2 regions of the Brevibacillus sp. HB1.1 genome follow, and region 1 is predicted to be linked to the other one. Evidence: a T-box and tRNA genes for the amino acid it is inferred to sense, from the RefSeq annotation. Region 1 holds a T-box; the other holds one or more tRNA genes.
The links. A T-box is a leader RNA that pairs with one kind of tRNA and senses whether it is charged. The one in region 1 lies ahead of serS (serine--tRNA ligase), so its partner is inferred to be a tRNA-Ser.
Positions count from the first base shown of each region.

Region 2: it has a tRNA-Ser gene. The T-box ahead of serS (serine--tRNA ligase) is inferred to sense a tRNA for this amino acid. The anticodon was not compared.

Region 1 is NZ_JABMIV010000023.1:11,993-20,066, forward strand. It holds gene HPY27_RS29580 (alkaline phosphatase family protein) at 1-560, opposite strand, end outside; gene HPY27_RS29585 (ABC transporter substrate-binding protein) at 550-1,647, opposite strand; gene aceA (isocitrate lyase) at 1,839-3,128, opposite strand; gene aceB (malate synthase A) at 3,155-4,762, opposite strand; gene serS (serine--tRNA ligase) at 5,183-6,463, opposite strand; T-box leader at 6,517-6,742, opposite strand; gene pdxT (pyridoxal 5'-phosphate synthase glutaminase subunit PdxT) at 6,871-7,446, opposite strand; gene pdxS (pyridoxal 5'-phosphate synthase lyase subunit PdxS) at 7,457-8,074, opposite strand, start outside.
Region 2 is NZ_JABMIV010000001.1:828,989-837,062, forward strand. It holds gene rarD (EamA family transporter RarD) at 1-239, opposite strand, end outside; gene HPY27_RS04070 (EamA family transporter) at 529-1,437, shown strand; gene HPY27_RS04075 (DinB family protein) at 1,585-2,049, shown strand; gene HPY27_RS04080 (glyoxalase superfamily protein) at 2,046-2,414, shown strand; tRNA gene HPY27_RS04085 (tRNA-His) at 2,495-2,570, opposite strand; tRNA gene HPY27_RS04090 (tRNA-Leu) at 2,588-2,674, opposite strand; tRNA gene HPY27_RS04095 (tRNA-Val) at 2,684-2,759, opposite strand; tRNA gene HPY27_RS04100 (tRNA-Glu) at 2,847-2,920, opposite strand; tRNA gene HPY27_RS04105 (tRNA-Ser) at 2,929-3,021, opposite strand; gene thiM (hydroxyethylthiazole kinase) at 3,908-4,717, opposite strand; gene HPY27_RS04120 (hypothetical protein) at 4,683-5,225, opposite strand; gene HPY27_RS04125 (RtcB family protein) at 5,509-6,945, opposite strand; gene HPY27_RS04130 (helix-turn-helix transcriptional regulator) at 7,129-8,074, shown strand, end outside.

The DNA of each region.
Region 1 (8,074 bases):
AGTATCGAATCTGCCGCCAGAACCCGATTTCGATATCGCGCGGAATCGGCCGTATGCTTATGTCCGTCATCATCGATATTCATGGAGTGGACGTAAAGAAAATCCGGATTGTACCCATTCAACAAAAAGTTGGCGTCAGCAAACAAGTGTGTATCCGGATAGTGATCTTCCCAGTAGAACATCCCGTTTTGTATCGGCTTATCGGTGTTCAATTGGATTCGGTCGTGAAACGGATTGAACGGAGCCTTGTTATAAAGCTCGCTTACCCAGCAATAAGCGGCAGCAGCGTTGGACATCCCATTTTTCTGCGTCAAGTGAAAGAGACTCTCCTGGTGCGAAAGCCGAACCGCCTGATTGCTGGAAATTCCGTTTTTCCACACAGGGGTTCCCGTTAAAAGAACCTCGTACAAAGGACGAGAGAGACTGGGCAATTCAGATCGTACCTGGAAACGAGCCGCAATACCGTACTCGACCAGGTGATGCAGGTACCCCATGTGCGAGATGGCTGTGTCAAATCTCAATCCGTCGAGCACAATCATGGCGAGCTTACTAGCGCACATGGATTAACACCTGCTCTTGCCATAGCTGCGGCAATTTTTTAGCTGTCTCTTCCCAAGCAGTCAAATCGCCCACCGGACGTGCGTTTTTATACATTTCATCGGGGAGCAGCATGGCTTTAGCGGATTCGTCCAGCTTGGCGTTAGCACGAATCGGTCGAGCATAGCCACGAGCCAGATTGGACTGTCCAGCGTCGGAGAGAATGTATTCACGAGCCAACATGGCAGCGTGTGGGTGCTTGGCGTACTTGTTAATTACAGTTGCGTACCCGCTGCTGACCGATGCTTCCTCCGGGATCAAGACATCAAAGCGGTTTTTATCGATTTTGTCCCGGTACCCGAGCGCGTTGAAGTCCCACAAGATAGCGACTTCGACCTCACCCTTTTCTAGATTGGCAAGGCTCGGATCGCTCGTACTGAGCCGTTTGTTTTTTGCCAACTCAGCGAAAAAGTCTATGCCGGGCTGAATATTTTTCTCATCTCCTCCATTAGCATAGGCCGCGGCCAGTACGGCAAATTGTGCCTGATTCGCTTTCATGACATCGCCGATCGCGATCTTGAAGCTGCCGTTTTTCAAATCTGCCCAGGTCTTGGGAGGATTTTGTACCTTTGTCTTGTCCGTAATAAAGGCCAGTGTTCCGGTATAGCCCAGCAACCAATGTCCTTCATCATCTTTTGCCCAGTCGGGAATGTCGTTCCAGTAAGAGGTTTTGTAAGGCAGCGTCAGCCCTTTTTGCTTGGCTAACGGTCCAAAAGCAATACCTACGTCACCGATGTCTGCTGTGGCGTCTTCTTTTTCTGCTTCAAATTTAGCCAATTCTTCTGCGCTCGACATGTCCGTGTCCGTATGCTTCAAGCCGTATTCCTTTGCGAGATTGCCCCAAGTCTCTCCCCAGTTTGCCCACGTGTCCGGCATACCCACGGAGTTGACTTCTCCCTCCTGCTTTGCTTTTTCCACGATTTGATCCAGGGTCAATTGCGACGTATCCAGAGAAGTGCCTGATTTCGTCTCGGTGGCACATCCCGCAAGCAGAAAAACGGATGTCATGACAACAACGGTTCGTTTCCAGCTTAACTGGTTCCCTCTCATCTTTAAGGCCCCTTTTCGTTTTTATTTGTGTTTGATTCTTTTGTTTTTTCTAAGCTAATCGTAAACAACAAAAATGAAACTGATATAAATGCGTTGTTAAAAAGCTATTAAGACTCTATGAAAAATAGACGTGAACGCAAAAAGTGGCTCTCTGAATACCAGAGAACCACGTAGTCCTTCGTTTTTCCTATTTAATTATGGGCGAATTGCTCCTCTTCCGTCGACCCGCTAAGCGCAGTCGTAGAGGATTTGCCGCCAGAGATAACTTGCGCAACCTCATCGAAATAGCCCGTTCCGACTTCACGCTGATGACGAGTCGCCGTATAGCCATGTACTTCACTGGCGAATTCAGCTTGCTGTAATTCAGAGTAGGCAGCCATTCCACGATCACGATATCCACGCGCCAGTTCAAACATGCCGTAATTCAGGGAGTGGAAGCCAGCAAGCGTGACAAATTGGAACTTGTAGCCCATCTCGCCGATCTCTTCCTGGAAGCGAGCGATAGTCTGTTCATCCAGCTTCTTTTTCCAGTTGAAAGAAGGAGAGCAATTGTACGCTAACAGCTTGCCCGGGTATTTGGCATGGATCGCTTCTGCAAAACGGCGTGCTTCCTCCAAATTTGGCTCAGAAGTCTCGCACCAGATCAAATCTGCATAAGGAGCGTACGCCAGTCCACGGGCAATCGCTGCATCCAATCCGCCGCGTAGACGGAAGAAGCCCTCTGCTGTTCGTTCACCCGTCAGGAATGGTTTATCCTGCTCGTCGATGTCGCTGGTGATCAGGAAAGCGCCATTTGCATCGGTACGTGCCACGATAATCGTTGGAACCCCCATCACATCTGCCGCAAATCGTGCGGAAATCAGGTTACGGACGGCTGCTTGCGTCGGAATCAGTACCTTCCCGCCCATATGGCCGCATTTTTTCTCGGAAGCCAGCTGGTCTTCAAAATGCACGCCTGCTGCACCCGCTTCAATCATACCCTTCATCAATTCGAAGACGTTCAGTGGCCCACCAAAGCCCGCTTCTGCATCTGCTACGATCGGAGCAAACCAATTCGTCTCGGTACCCCCTTCTGATTGATCGATCTGATCAGCCCGTTGCAATGCCTGATTAATTCTTTTTACGACTTGGGGAACACTGTTTGCCGGGTAGAGGCTTTGATCAGGATACATCTGACCAGACAGATTGGCATCGGCCGCTACCTGCCAGCCACTCAAATAAATCGCTTTTAATCCTGCCTTTACCTGCTGAATCGCTTGATTCCCGGTCAAAGCCCCCAACGCTTTAATATGGTGCTCGGTATGCAAGAGGCTCCACAGACGCTCTGCCCCTAGACGAGCCAGCGTATGTTCGATTTGTACGGAACCGCGCAGACGAACGACATCTTCTGCCGTATATGGACGTGTAATTCCTTCAAAACGCTCGCCTTGCCAGCTTTGCTCCACCTGTTGAATCGCTTCTTGCTTGTTTGCCTTCGTCATTTTCATTTCCCCCACTCTTTTTATTTTTATAAATAGCGATAACCCGGTACAGTTAGGAAGTCTTCGAAATCTTCTGTCGTTACCAATTGCAAGAACAGATCACCAGCAATCGGATACTTGCTGTTGTCGTACCTCTCTTGACCGATTGCTTGCTTGATCGCTTGCAGCTCCTCACTCAACCATTGCTTCACCAAACCTTCCGTCACCTTTCTACCATCCTGCAAGACTCCGTGACGATGACGCATCCATTGCCAGACTTGTGCCCGCGAAATTTCTGCTGTAGCCGCATCCTCCATCAGATTGTTGATCGGTACAGCCCCAGAGCCTCGCAACCAAGCCTCGATGTACTGTATGCCTACGCTTATGTTCGTACGGACACCCGCTTCTGTAATCGTGCCCTCTGGAACTGCCAGCAGTTTCTTAGCGGATACATCCACATCTTCACGTTTGTACCAGATTTGGTTCGGCTCTCTCATCAAGCGATCGAACACTTCCATAGCTACCGGCACTAGCCCTGGGTGAGCAACCCACGTCCCATCATGTCCATCGTACGCTTCCCGCTCTTTGTCAGCGCGCACTTTGGCGATGGCTTCTGCATTTTGTACCGGGTCATTTTTCACCGGAATTTGTGCAGCCATTCCGCCAATGCAAGGCGCCATCCGTTTATGGCAAGTCTTCACGGCCAGCGTGGTGTATGCCTTCATGAACGGAACTGTCATGGTTACTTGGGCACGATCCGGTGTAATGACATCAGGCTGATTCCGCAGCTTTTTGATATAGCTGAAAATGTAATCCCAGCGTCCGCAATTCAGTCCTGCACTATGCTCGCGCAACTCGTACAGAATCTCATCCATCTCAAAAGCTGCAAGAATCGTCTCGATCAATACTGTCGCGCGAATCGTGCCGCGTGGAATATTTAATTCATCCTGCGCGAAAAGGAAGACGTCGTTCCAGAGGCGAGCCTCCAGATGGCTCTCCAGTTTCGGTAAGTAGAAATACGGTGCTGTCTGATTCGCGATAAGAGCGTCTACGTTGTGGTAAAAGTAAAGTCCGAAGTCAAGCAGGCTGCCGGAGATCGGTTTTCGATCGAGGAGAATGTGCTTTTCTTCAAGATGCCAGCCACGAGGACGCACGATCAAAACCGCTGTCTTTTCATTGAGGGTGTATGATTTGCCTTCCGGACTGATGTAAGAGATATTGCGGCGTACCGCATCCTTCATGTTGATTTGGCCTTGGATGGTGTTCTCCCATGTCGGTGAGTTGGCGTCCTCAAAATCAGCCATGAAAAGCCGAGCACCCGAGTTCAGTGCATTGATGACCATTTTCCGATCACCCGAAGGTCCCGTAATCTCCACCCGTCTGTCCTGCAAATCTTTGGGCAATGGAGCAACAGTCCAATCTCCTTTACGAATATCCGCTGTTTCCTGTAGAAAATCGGGTAGTTGACCTGCATCGATCTGCAATTGACGCTCCACGCGTTTAGCCAACAATTGTTGTCGTCTGTCGCCAAATCTTTGCTCCAGCTTCATCACGAATTGAATCGCTTCTGGTGTCAGGATATCTTGATAACCGGGGTGCATCTCACCGGAAATCTGCACCTCCAGCGGATATGGATTCGTTGGTACGGTAGTCAAAACAGCTCCTCCTCCCTCACTTCAAAGTTATTATGATACAGATTGATAAAATGTTTTTTATTATATAACAGCAAGAGCAAAAAAAATGTCCTTACTCCTGATACCCGCTGCCACTGCAATGGCTGCAGCATACATGACCATCTCCCAAGCAATTGTGGCAAGCCGCTCCGTTGGCATCATGACCAACGCCTCCACATTTTGGGCAATTTTGTTCTCCGTTTCCTTCACATCGATAGCAGTCCATTCTCCATTCCTCCATTTCTGTATTAAAACAATATTCTTAAAATTTGTTTTTATTATATAACAGAGATTAGTACAGTGCAACACGTTTTTTAAAAAATTCCACCTGTATTAGTACACAATATAAAACAGCCCTTGACCCGTTATGGATCAAGAGCTGCTTTCCTTATCTCTTGCTTATTACTTCGGCGCGATCTTGTCTACTCCGCCCATGTACGGACGAAGAACTTCTGGAATCACGATGGCTCCATCTGCCACTTGGTAGTTCTCCAAGATCGCTGCTACTGTACGTCCAATCGCCAAACCAGAACCATTCAATGTATGCACAAATTCCGGCTTCGATTTTGTATCGCGACGGAAACGGATATTGGCGCGGCGCGCTTGGAAATCTTCAAAGTTCGAGCAAGACGAGATTTCACGGTATGTGCCACCGCTTGGAATCCAAACTTCCAGGTCGAATTTCTTCGCAGCTGTAAATCCTAGATCGCCTGTGCACATGCTCAAGACACGGTATGGCAGTCCAAGCAGTTGAAGCACCTTTTCAGCGTTTTTCACCAGTTTGTCGAGTTCGTCATAAGACTCCTCTGGTTTCACGAATTTCACCAACTCAACTTTGTTGAATTGATGCTGACGAATCAACCCACGCGTATCACGGCCAGCAGAACCCGCTTCCGAACGGAAACATGCGCTGAAAGCAGTGTAGTAGCGAGGGAGATCTGCTCCATCCATGATTTCATCACGATGCATATTGGTGACTGGCACCTCTGCAGTTGGAATCAGGAAGTAATCTGGTCCCTCGATTTTGAATGCATCCTCTTCGAACTTAGGTAATTGACCCGTTCCTGTCATGCTCGTGCGGTTGACGATAAACGGTGGGATCACTTCTTCATAGCCATGCTCATTCGAGTGCAGATCCATCATGAAGTTCATCAGTGCGCGCTCCAGGCGTGCACCCAAGCCTTTATAGAAAACAAAACGGCTTCCTGTTACTTTTGCCGCCGTTTCAAAATCGAGGATGCCTGCTTGGCTAGCCAGCTCCCAGTGAGGCTTAATCTCAAAGTCAAATGCACGTGGCTCTCCCCATGTCCAGGCAATCACGTTATCGTCTTCTGTCGTACCGATCGGCGTGCTTTCGTGCGGCAGGTTCGGGAGGCTCAGCAAGATGAACTCCAGCTGCTCATCCAGTTGGCGCAGCTCTTCATCCAAAGCCTTGATGCGTTCATTTACTTCTTTCATTTCAGTGATCAGATGGTCTGCATTTTCCTTATTGCGTTTCATAACCGCTACTTGCTCGGATACCGTGTTACGCTTATTTTTCAGCGCTTCTGCTTCTTGGATGATTTGGCGACGCTTTTCATCTACTTCTACGAATTGATCCAACGCAGAAATATCTTCATTGCGGTAAGCCAAACGGCGTTTTACTTCTTCCAAATCCTGGCGTAATACTTTTACGTCCAACATGTGTAAATCCCTCCGAATCGTATTGAAAAAAAACAAAAAACACCCGTCCCCTGGTAAGGGACGAGTGTTGTATACCCGCGTTGCCACCCTCGTTGACACATGCAGCAATCCTTCATGCACATGCCCACTCTTCCGTCATAACGGGACGGTTCCGGGCAAAGTTGTTGTTCCTTTGCCACTCCGAGATGGATTCCTTCACATAACCGGATCGGTTTACACCTACCACCGACTCTCTAGGCCTGGCTCTTGTGAAGTACTTGTTCTCATCATCGCATTCTCATTCATGAATACTATTATTGTTAACTGTACTACAGGTTCTATACGTATGTAAAGAGCAGCCCACCTCGATCTTTTCAGAAAAAAAGAAGATCGGCGCCTTTTTGACGGCCGATCTTCCGGTATGACAGCTAGCTTCTGTATTCCTTGACCATGTCGAGGAAGTATTTGTGCAGTCTTGTATCTTCGGTCAATTCTGGGTGAAAGGCTGCTGCCAAATAGTGACCGCTTCGGGCGACAACAATCTTGTCTTCGTGCTTGGCCAAGACTTGACCGTTCTCTCCTACTTCCATGATATACGGTGCCCGGATGAACACTGCCGGGTAATCTGCCGCCACACCCGCAACAGGCATCAAGACTTCAAAGCTCTCCTTTTGGCGACCAAAAGCATTCCGCTCTACTTTGATGTCCATCAACCCTAGATGGCAATCGTCTTGTCCTTGAATCTGTTTTGCCAGAAGGATCGCTCCTGCGCAAGTTCCGAAGATCGGCTTGTTCGCCTTACCGAACTCTTGAACCGCCTCCATGAATCCGTACTTGTGCATCAGCTTGCTTATCGTGGTGCTCTCTCCGCCGGGAATGACCAGCCCGTCGAGGTCATCCAGTTCTTCTACTTTTTTGACCGGGACGGCTGTGGCACCAACCTCTTCTAGCAGTCGCACATGTTCTGCTACAGCTCCTTGTAGAGCGAGTACGCCGATTTTCATGCTACTCACCTTACCAGCCGCGCTCTTGCATACGATCAGCTTCACGAATTTTGGAGATTTCGATACCTGGCATTGCCGTCCCCAAGCCTTTGGATACGCGAGCAATCAGTTCGTAATCCGTGTAGTGGGTGGTCGCTTCCACAATCGCGCGAGCAAACTTCTCTGGATTCTCTGATTTAAAGATACCAGAGCCAACAAACACGCCATCGGAGCCCAATTGCATCATCAGGGCAGCATCTGCTGGTGTTGCTACTCCGCCTGCTGCGAAGTTTACGACTGGTAGCTTACCTGTTTTGTGTACCGCTTCAAGAAGTTCGTATGGAGCACCCAGGTTTTTGGCTTCCGCCATCAGTTCATCGTAGGACATGGCTTGCACTTTGCGGATTTGGGACATCATCGTACGCATATGACGAACAGCCTCTACAATGTTTCCGGTTCCTGGCTCACCTTTTGTGCGGATCATGGATGCACCTTCTCCGATACGACGGAGAGCTTCACCCAGATCACGGGCGCCACATACAAACGGTACAGTGAACTCTTTTTTATTGATATGGTACAAGTCATCTGCCGGAGTGAGTACTTCACTCTCATCGAGATAATCTACACCCAGAGACTCAAGAACACGCGC
Region 2 (8,074 bases), on a different contig from region 1:
GCGCTGATTAGCAGTGAACATATCGCTAATGCTCCGAACATTTTAAAACCAGTAACCGCTCCCCACATACTGCGCCAGCGTTTCGTTACCTGAATAATGATTGCGACAAAAATAACCGACCAGACGATTCGATGAGCGAGTATCTCCCATGCCCCCATTGCCTGAAACAGCTTCCAATAGAGCGGGAGTAACCCCCAAGCCAAATACGCCATAACTGCGTAAATAATCCCCTGTCTCATCCTTGCTCCTCCATGTTGTTTCGCCTTCTCTTTGTCTATAGACGACTTTTTGAACTTCTTCTCTATGGAGTAGTGTAACGGAAATATGAAAAAACAGCTATGTATTCTCACGAAGAATAAGGAGTCCCCTACACTTTCATTCGTTACCATATTACCAATGCATGCAGCTAGCTAATTACCTTAGTAGCACAGTGAAGGGTGGACAAAAATTTTATTGTACCACTTTTATACCTGTAGTACAATAGTCATTATTCTTCCGAGTTTAGTCATACGAAAGGAACTTTTACTTATGACATACTGGCGATCTATCTTTTTAGTTTTACTCGGCGCGTGCAGCTACGGTGTCCTCTCGATCTTCATGAAGCATGCTTTTCAACTCGGCTTTACGCCATTTGAAATGAGCGGAAGCCAATTGATTTTTGGCGGCCTGATTATGACGCTCATGGCCCTCTTTTTCTCCAAGCAACGGTTTTCGTTCAAGTATATGTTGCTTTTGGCACCAGCCAGCCTCATGATGGCCTCAACCAGTCTTTTTTACCATCAGGCTGTTAGCCGGGTCTCTGCTTCGCTCGCAATCGTTCTTCTCTTTCAGTTTACCTGGATCGGTGTCTTGCTGGAGGCGGTTGTGGATCGCAAATGGCCGACGGCTGAAAAATGGGTGTCTCTGGTTATGCTTGGAGCAGGGACGGTTCTTGCAAGCGGACTTGGCGAAAGCGGCATTCAGAGTGTAGACATGGTCGGACTGATCTTCGGTCTGATGTCTGGCGCGACCTTTGCCCTGGTTATTTTCTTCAGCGGGCGAATTCTCCCTGGAATGGATCCATACTTGCGAAGCGCGATTTCGATTGGTATGGCTGCCCTGATGCTCTCGATCATTTATCCACCGACTTTCCTGATAAATGGTCAGCTTCTGCAAGGTTTGCTGCCGCTCGGTCTTTTGGTTGCGATCTTCGGTTCGGTCATCCCGATCTTCTGTTTGGCTGTCGGTGTGCCACGGATCGGTAATGGACTGGCTACCATTTTAAGTGCAGTGGAGCTGCCCACAGTCGTACTCTTGTCGAGTTTCGTGCTTCAAGAGACTGTCTCTCTCCCTCAATGGGGTGGCGTATTTATGATCCTCGCTGCCATTTGCGTACCGCAAGTAAAATGGCGGAAACTCTTCTCCCCTTCTCATGCCCTCGAGCAGGAAAGAATGTAGCGCAGTTTCCTATACACAACATACAAAAAAGCGTGCAGACGAGTTGTTCTGCACGCTTTTTTGTTAGTACTTCCCCTTCTTATAGAAGGAAGTAGATTCTCTGACTCGAATTTATTTGCGAAGACTGCCACTCAAGGGGGAAAAAGTATGGAAAAGCGGCACAGGGTGCTATTCCAGCAGCTAGAGGATTATCGACAGGAGACGTTAAAAGCTATCGATGGTTTGACGGATGAAGATGTGAACATCATTCCCGATGGTTTCTCCAACAATATCTTGTGGAATCTGGGGCACATCTATCTCGATCAGTATTTATGGATCGCTCACCTTACAAAAGAAACGATCCCAATCCCCCCTGGCTTCAACGAATGGTTTAACTTCGGTACAAAACCTGCTGACTGGGATACACCACCACCGAAACTCGAAGTACTCGTCTCCTTATTAAAAGAACAACCTCAGACGATACAAGCTACTTACAAGGATCGATTAGAAGAAGAGTTTCCCGCAACTGAATCCGGCATGCATACGATTGCACAAGTGCTTGTCCGAACGATTTTTCACGAAGGGGTGCACCTCGCCTCCCTCAATACAATCCGGAGGTTTCTGGGCAAATGAATCCGATCATAACGCCTATTTTTCGCATGTTTGACGTTGAGAAGGCAAGAGAATTTTATGTAGAGTTTCTAGGGTTTCAGATTGATTGGGAGCATCGTTACGAGGAGCATTTTCCTTTGTACATGCAAATTTCCTCTCCATCGTGCACGATTCATCTATCTGAGCATCACGGGGATGCTTGTCCTGGCTCAGCGATTCGCATACAGGTAGAGGACATTGAGCTTTTTCATCAGTCACTGTTGCGTCAAGGATACAAGTACGCTTGTCCCGGTTTAGAGGAGACGCCGTGGGGAACACGCGAAGTGAGCGTGACCGATCCTTTTGGCAATCGCCTTCACTTTTATCAGCCAGTAGCTCATTCGTAGACAGATACAAAGAAAGCCCAGCCGGAGTTCCTCTACAGGAACCACCGCTGGGCTGTTTCATTTTACATTTTGAACATATATGGGGCGATCGATGGGACTTGAACCCACGAGTGCCGGAGCCACAATCCGGTGCGTTAACCCCTTCGCCACGACCGCCATGTATTGGGTTTGCTTGGTGCGGTCGAGAGGACTTGAACCTCCACGGTGTTGCCACCACTAGAACCTGAATCTAGCGCGTCTGCCAATTCCGCCACGACCGCATATAAAAATGGTGGAGGCTGACGGGATCGAACCGCCGACCCTCTGCTTGTAAGGCAGATGCTCTCCCAGCTGAGCTAAGCCTCCAGATAACCCCACAAAGTGACGCCAATACAATGATGCATATTCCGAGTACTTTGCGGGGGCCCCGGATTACTATACGGGATGTTTAAGTGACCCGTAGGGGATTCGAACCCCTGTATGACAGCGTGAAAGGCTGCTGTGTTAAACCGCTTCACCAACGGGCCATGTATGATGGCGGATGGAGTGGGATTTGAACCCACGAGACGGTTCGACACCGCCTACACGATTTCCAATCGTGCTCCTTCGGCCGCTCGGACATCCATCCATCGAGCCTGCAAGCGTTCGCTTCGGCAAGAATTAATCTATCATATTCCCAATATGATTTCAAGTGATATTTTGAAAGTTTATCCCTTGGTCGACCTCCGTGTAATTCATACTCAGGCGAATATCTATCGAAACGAAAAAAGGGAGATTGCCTAAAGCAAGTTCACTTTCTGTTCAATATGATGCAAGTAGTATCCCTTTACAAGACGGAGTGATGCCAGTTGTCAAAAAGAAAACGCCGATCAGTAGGCTTCCCCTGTTTGTACGGAAACTGGTGTGGGCCTGGATGCTCCGGACCGGATGCTCCGATTGATGACGTCGACAGATGCTGCAAGCGGCATGATGATTGCTATCGAAAGCACGGCTATTTTTCTTGTCATTGCGATCAGGAGCTCGTACGTTGCCTTCGAAATAAAGTAAATAACTCAACGGAAAAAGGGAGAATGGCCGGACTCATCTCGAATTTTTTCTCTCGAACAGGTTGCTTCCCCAGCAATCCCCGCTAGTTTTTTCTGAATCATTCTTCTTGTCAGTTTTCATACGAAATTTGGTAACAACTTGGACATGAATCAGACATAATTCCCTTGTTTTTCCTTGTATTTTTTTGGTACTCTATTGAATGTCCAAGGAGGGTACGCAGCGTGGAATTGCACATACGAACAGACGCCAGTGTGGCGCTGACGTTAAAGAGAGAAATTATTTGTCATGGTATTTCCCGTTTTTATGTCCGTCCATACGATGATGATCAAGTAGAATTTATATTCCTAGCACTATCCGAGCACCAGAAGAAGCTGCTGTCTTATTCACTACGAAATTACAGCTACTGTCTAACATATCTAGCTTAATCGTTCTACGGCCATTTTTCTCCCCTTTTAAAAGGGGAGTTTTTATTCTCTTTTTTCGATATACCCAAAACGGCGAACATCGTCTGCCGTCACGTTATGCAAGGCATTCAAAAATTCGACTTGGAAACTGCCTGGACCTACTCCCGCTGCTTTCTCTGCTGCCAGCTGCGCAGCAACACCATAGCATACCAATGCGGCAGCTCCTGCGATCAGCTTGTCATTTGCAATGGCTGCAAACGCTCCCATAACAGACGTTAACAAACAGCCAGTTCCAGTCACCTTCGTTAAGATGGGATGACCATTCCGGATCGAGTAAGTCGTTTCTCCATCCGAAATCACATCGACCTTGCCTGTAATCGCAACGATTGTCTTGAGCTTTTTCGCTGCTGCTCTCGCTAGGTCCTCGACATCTCCGCCCGCTTCCTTCGCATCTACACCTTTAATATCCCAGCGCTCCCCGATGACATTGGCAATCTCGGCAGCATTTCCTCTTATGAGGGTAAGGTCGAGTTCCTGCGCAAGATGTTGACTTGTCTCGGTTCGGTACGATGTTGCTCCCACTCCCACTGGATCTAACAAAACAGGCACGCCATGCTGATTCGCCGATTTTCCTGCGATCAGCATCGCTTCGATCTCATGCTCATTCAATGTCCCTATATTTAATACAAGGGCTCCTGCGATTTTTGCCATGTCTGCCACCTCTTGCTTGGCGTACGCCATGACAGGTGATGCACCAAGGGCTAACAAGCCGTTCGCTGTAAAGTTCGTGACAACTACGTTCGTCATGTTATGTACAAGTGGATTTTCCTCGCGCACTTTAATTAGTAATTGCCCGATTGTCTCCAGAATCATGATCGTTACCCCTTTCGTCTTGAACAGCGACTCGTGGAATCATCTTGTACACCTCAATGACTTCCCCTAATATAGAATGCTCTTGCATGACGCCAATGATGATATACGAATGTTTTAAAATGGGTAATTCGCGCATGTCAGCAACGATTTTCCACACCTTCCCATCCTCATCCGTCACGCTCGCACTGAAGGAGACTCTACCCGCCCCTTCTTTCAAGATGTCCACTGCATCAAGAACTCCGCATATTTTCATCCGATCATCTGGATGCATAATCCGGTTTTCCTCGACCCATTTTAGCTTCATTTCTTCTACTTTTAATGTTTTCCATCGATCAAGGAACTCCCAATCTTTGGAATGCGGAAATATATGCTTCGTTTGCTCAAGGAAGGTGTTGTACTCTCCGTGCAGCTGATCTACATAATCATCTACATCCTCAGAAATCACGCGAATCGAATCTTCTCCGCATGTACGGATGTGGTGAGCCAGGTATTTGAAGGACTCGATCATGTCAAAGTTCCCCCAGCCCCAGGCCTGTTCGCCGAAAACTCCCCCCCGGGTTCGGCATTTTAGGCAGGTGAAGTAATAGTATGTAGGCATATCTGTTCCCCTATCTCCCCTATTTTGTCTCTCTTTTGGTATCGGTTGAGGAAGCGAAGCAATTTATGTTACATTCGAACCTATTTTTTGAAACTTCTCACGCAATTTGTTCACAATTTAATTTCTATTATTTAGTGTAAGTTAAATCACAAAAGGTGGCTCCCCCTAAAATTTTTCAGGAAGCCACTCTTCATTATACTCCTTTTATGGCAATAAGAGGGTTACATTTTGCGACGACAGATGCAAGATTTGCTCCCACAACCGAATCGATGATTTGATCTACATCTTTATAGGCTTGCGGGCATTCATCTAGGATGGAAGCGAGCGAACGGTGATTCACCATGATCTCGTCTTCCTGTCCTACGCGCATTGCCTGCTCGAATTGATCGATGGTCACAAGCTCCTTCGTTGCTTTGCGGGAACGAACACGCCCTGCACCATGACAGATCGAATAAAAGTTTTTGGCTCCGGCGTCCGATCCGACCATGATATAGGACGATGTTCCCATAGAACCTGGGATCAAAGCTGGATGTCCTGTTTCACGATAAGCCTTCGGATTTTGGAAATGGCCTGCTGGCAACGCCTTCGTCGCTCCTTTGCGGTGGACGAGCATCGGTGTGTTACGATGGAATTCTTTCAAGGCGTAATTATGCATCAAATCATACAGGACTGGTGTACGCATCTCGCTACCGAAAACATCGCGAAACGCCTGCTCAACAGAAAATCCGATCATATGCCGATTCGTTACCGCAAAGTTCAGCGCGGAGTACATCAAATTCAAATACTGTTGCCCTTCCTCGCTTTGAATCGGAGCATATACCAGGCTCGGCTCGGGATTATGAATCCCCCATTTGTACATGGCTTCCTTGAAGCTTTTGGTGTAATCACGCCCTAGCATTGCCCCCCACGCCCGCGAACCGGAATGAATCATGATGACGACCTGACCATCGAACAGTCCCCACGCTTTCGCAATCTCCCTGTTCTCCTCCGCGATCTCGATATGCTGGATTTCAATAAAGTGGTTACCGCCCCCCAATGTTCCCAACTGGCCCCACCCACGACTCCAAGATTTTTGCGGTATTTGCTCCAGGAAGGAATGGTCGAATTCAAATGTGTACTTTTCCACATGCGAGAAAGAACGGCTTAGCATGTCGGGCGCTTCTTCTGTATCCGGAATGTAGTTGCTAGGGAGTCCTTTTAAGCCATGCTTCACTACTTCCTCCAAGCGAATATCTGTAAAATGCGTATTTCCCCGTTCGTTTGTCGGGACGTACGCTTCGATCGCTTCAATCAATGCACGTTTTAGGCTCTTGTCTTTGAGGTCGTCTCGATGCAACGGAGTCAAATGCACACGCATTCCGCATCCAATGTCTGATCCGACGATGGAAGGCGAGACAAATCCATCGGCAAGATTCCAAACCGCTGTCGTCCCAATGCAGGTCCCAACGCCCACATGCGCATCGGGCGTATACGAAAAATAAACATTTCGCGGAATACGCAAATTATTGTCTGCCATTTGATATACGCGTTCACCGAAGCTCGCAAAGACTTCGTCATTCGCAAAAACGTGCACATCTCCATTCTCCAGCTTTACTTCACGATGGTTGTTTCCATGCAAGATTGTTTTCATCATCCATTTCTCCTGTCTCTCACAGCCTGCGCTGTTTTTCATACCCTTATTTTCCATCCGTGCATGTGGTTTGAACATGGTAAAAGTATTACGAACCTCTTTTTATCATTGACTTCTCTTCAGCCTCTTCGTAATATGAGGACTAATTTGGAAATAAATGACGAATGAATAAGGATGAATGTAATGGCACGCGAAAGCTTTGACAAAGAGCTGCAATTGCTCCGTCTCCTGTTTTTGACCGCTGGTGCCTACAATCGGCAGCAGTTAGCCGAGCGGCTCGGGATCTCCGTTCATACGCTTGATAAAACGATAAAAAAGCTGAAGGACATCCAATCGACCTTTTATCAGCATGTCGGCGATGAGGAGAAAAAAGAGTATTACGCGCAGCTTCGTTACAACTATTTTGAGGTGACGGACAATTTCTTGATGTTTTTGTATCATGCAAAATCATTGAAGGATTCGGAAGTAGAGCGACTGTCGCACATCTTGGAAAAGCTCAGACAACAGCCTCTCTCCATTAAAGACTTGCTGGATACGTTTGTGGATACAGAGCCCGATGAAAAAACGATTCGCCAAGACATGAAATACCTCGAAGAAATTGGCGTGATAAAAAATAGTAGTGAAGTCAGACCGTACGTTTATCAATTCGATGGTGAGCTACTAGACTCGCTGACGGACGACGAGCTATTAGATCTGTATGATTTCATCGACTTCATGGCCAATACACAGCTGCCGGCCGTCCCTGGTTATCTCCTGCAAGAAAAAGTGAAGCGTTATCTCAAATATCGCTTGAAGCTAACCGATGCATCTGCGTTTTTATACAAATATCATTTTGTCTCACGTATTCTCGATGAATATCAAGCTTTGCTTCTCACGGAAGCTATTCGTCAGCGAAAAATCGTTGAATTTCACTACTACACGCCCAAACGTCGAAAGTTTTACGATTCCCAAAATACAAATCCGGCCTTCCAACGGGATTCATCCGGACGACATCAAAAGGTGATTCCACTCCGGGTTATTTTTGATCATCAATACGGCAGATGGTACTTGCTGGCACAAGGGTGCGGCAATGGTCCGCTGCGCAAATACCGTGTGGAAGGTATGACCAAGCTCGTAACAGGCAATTCCG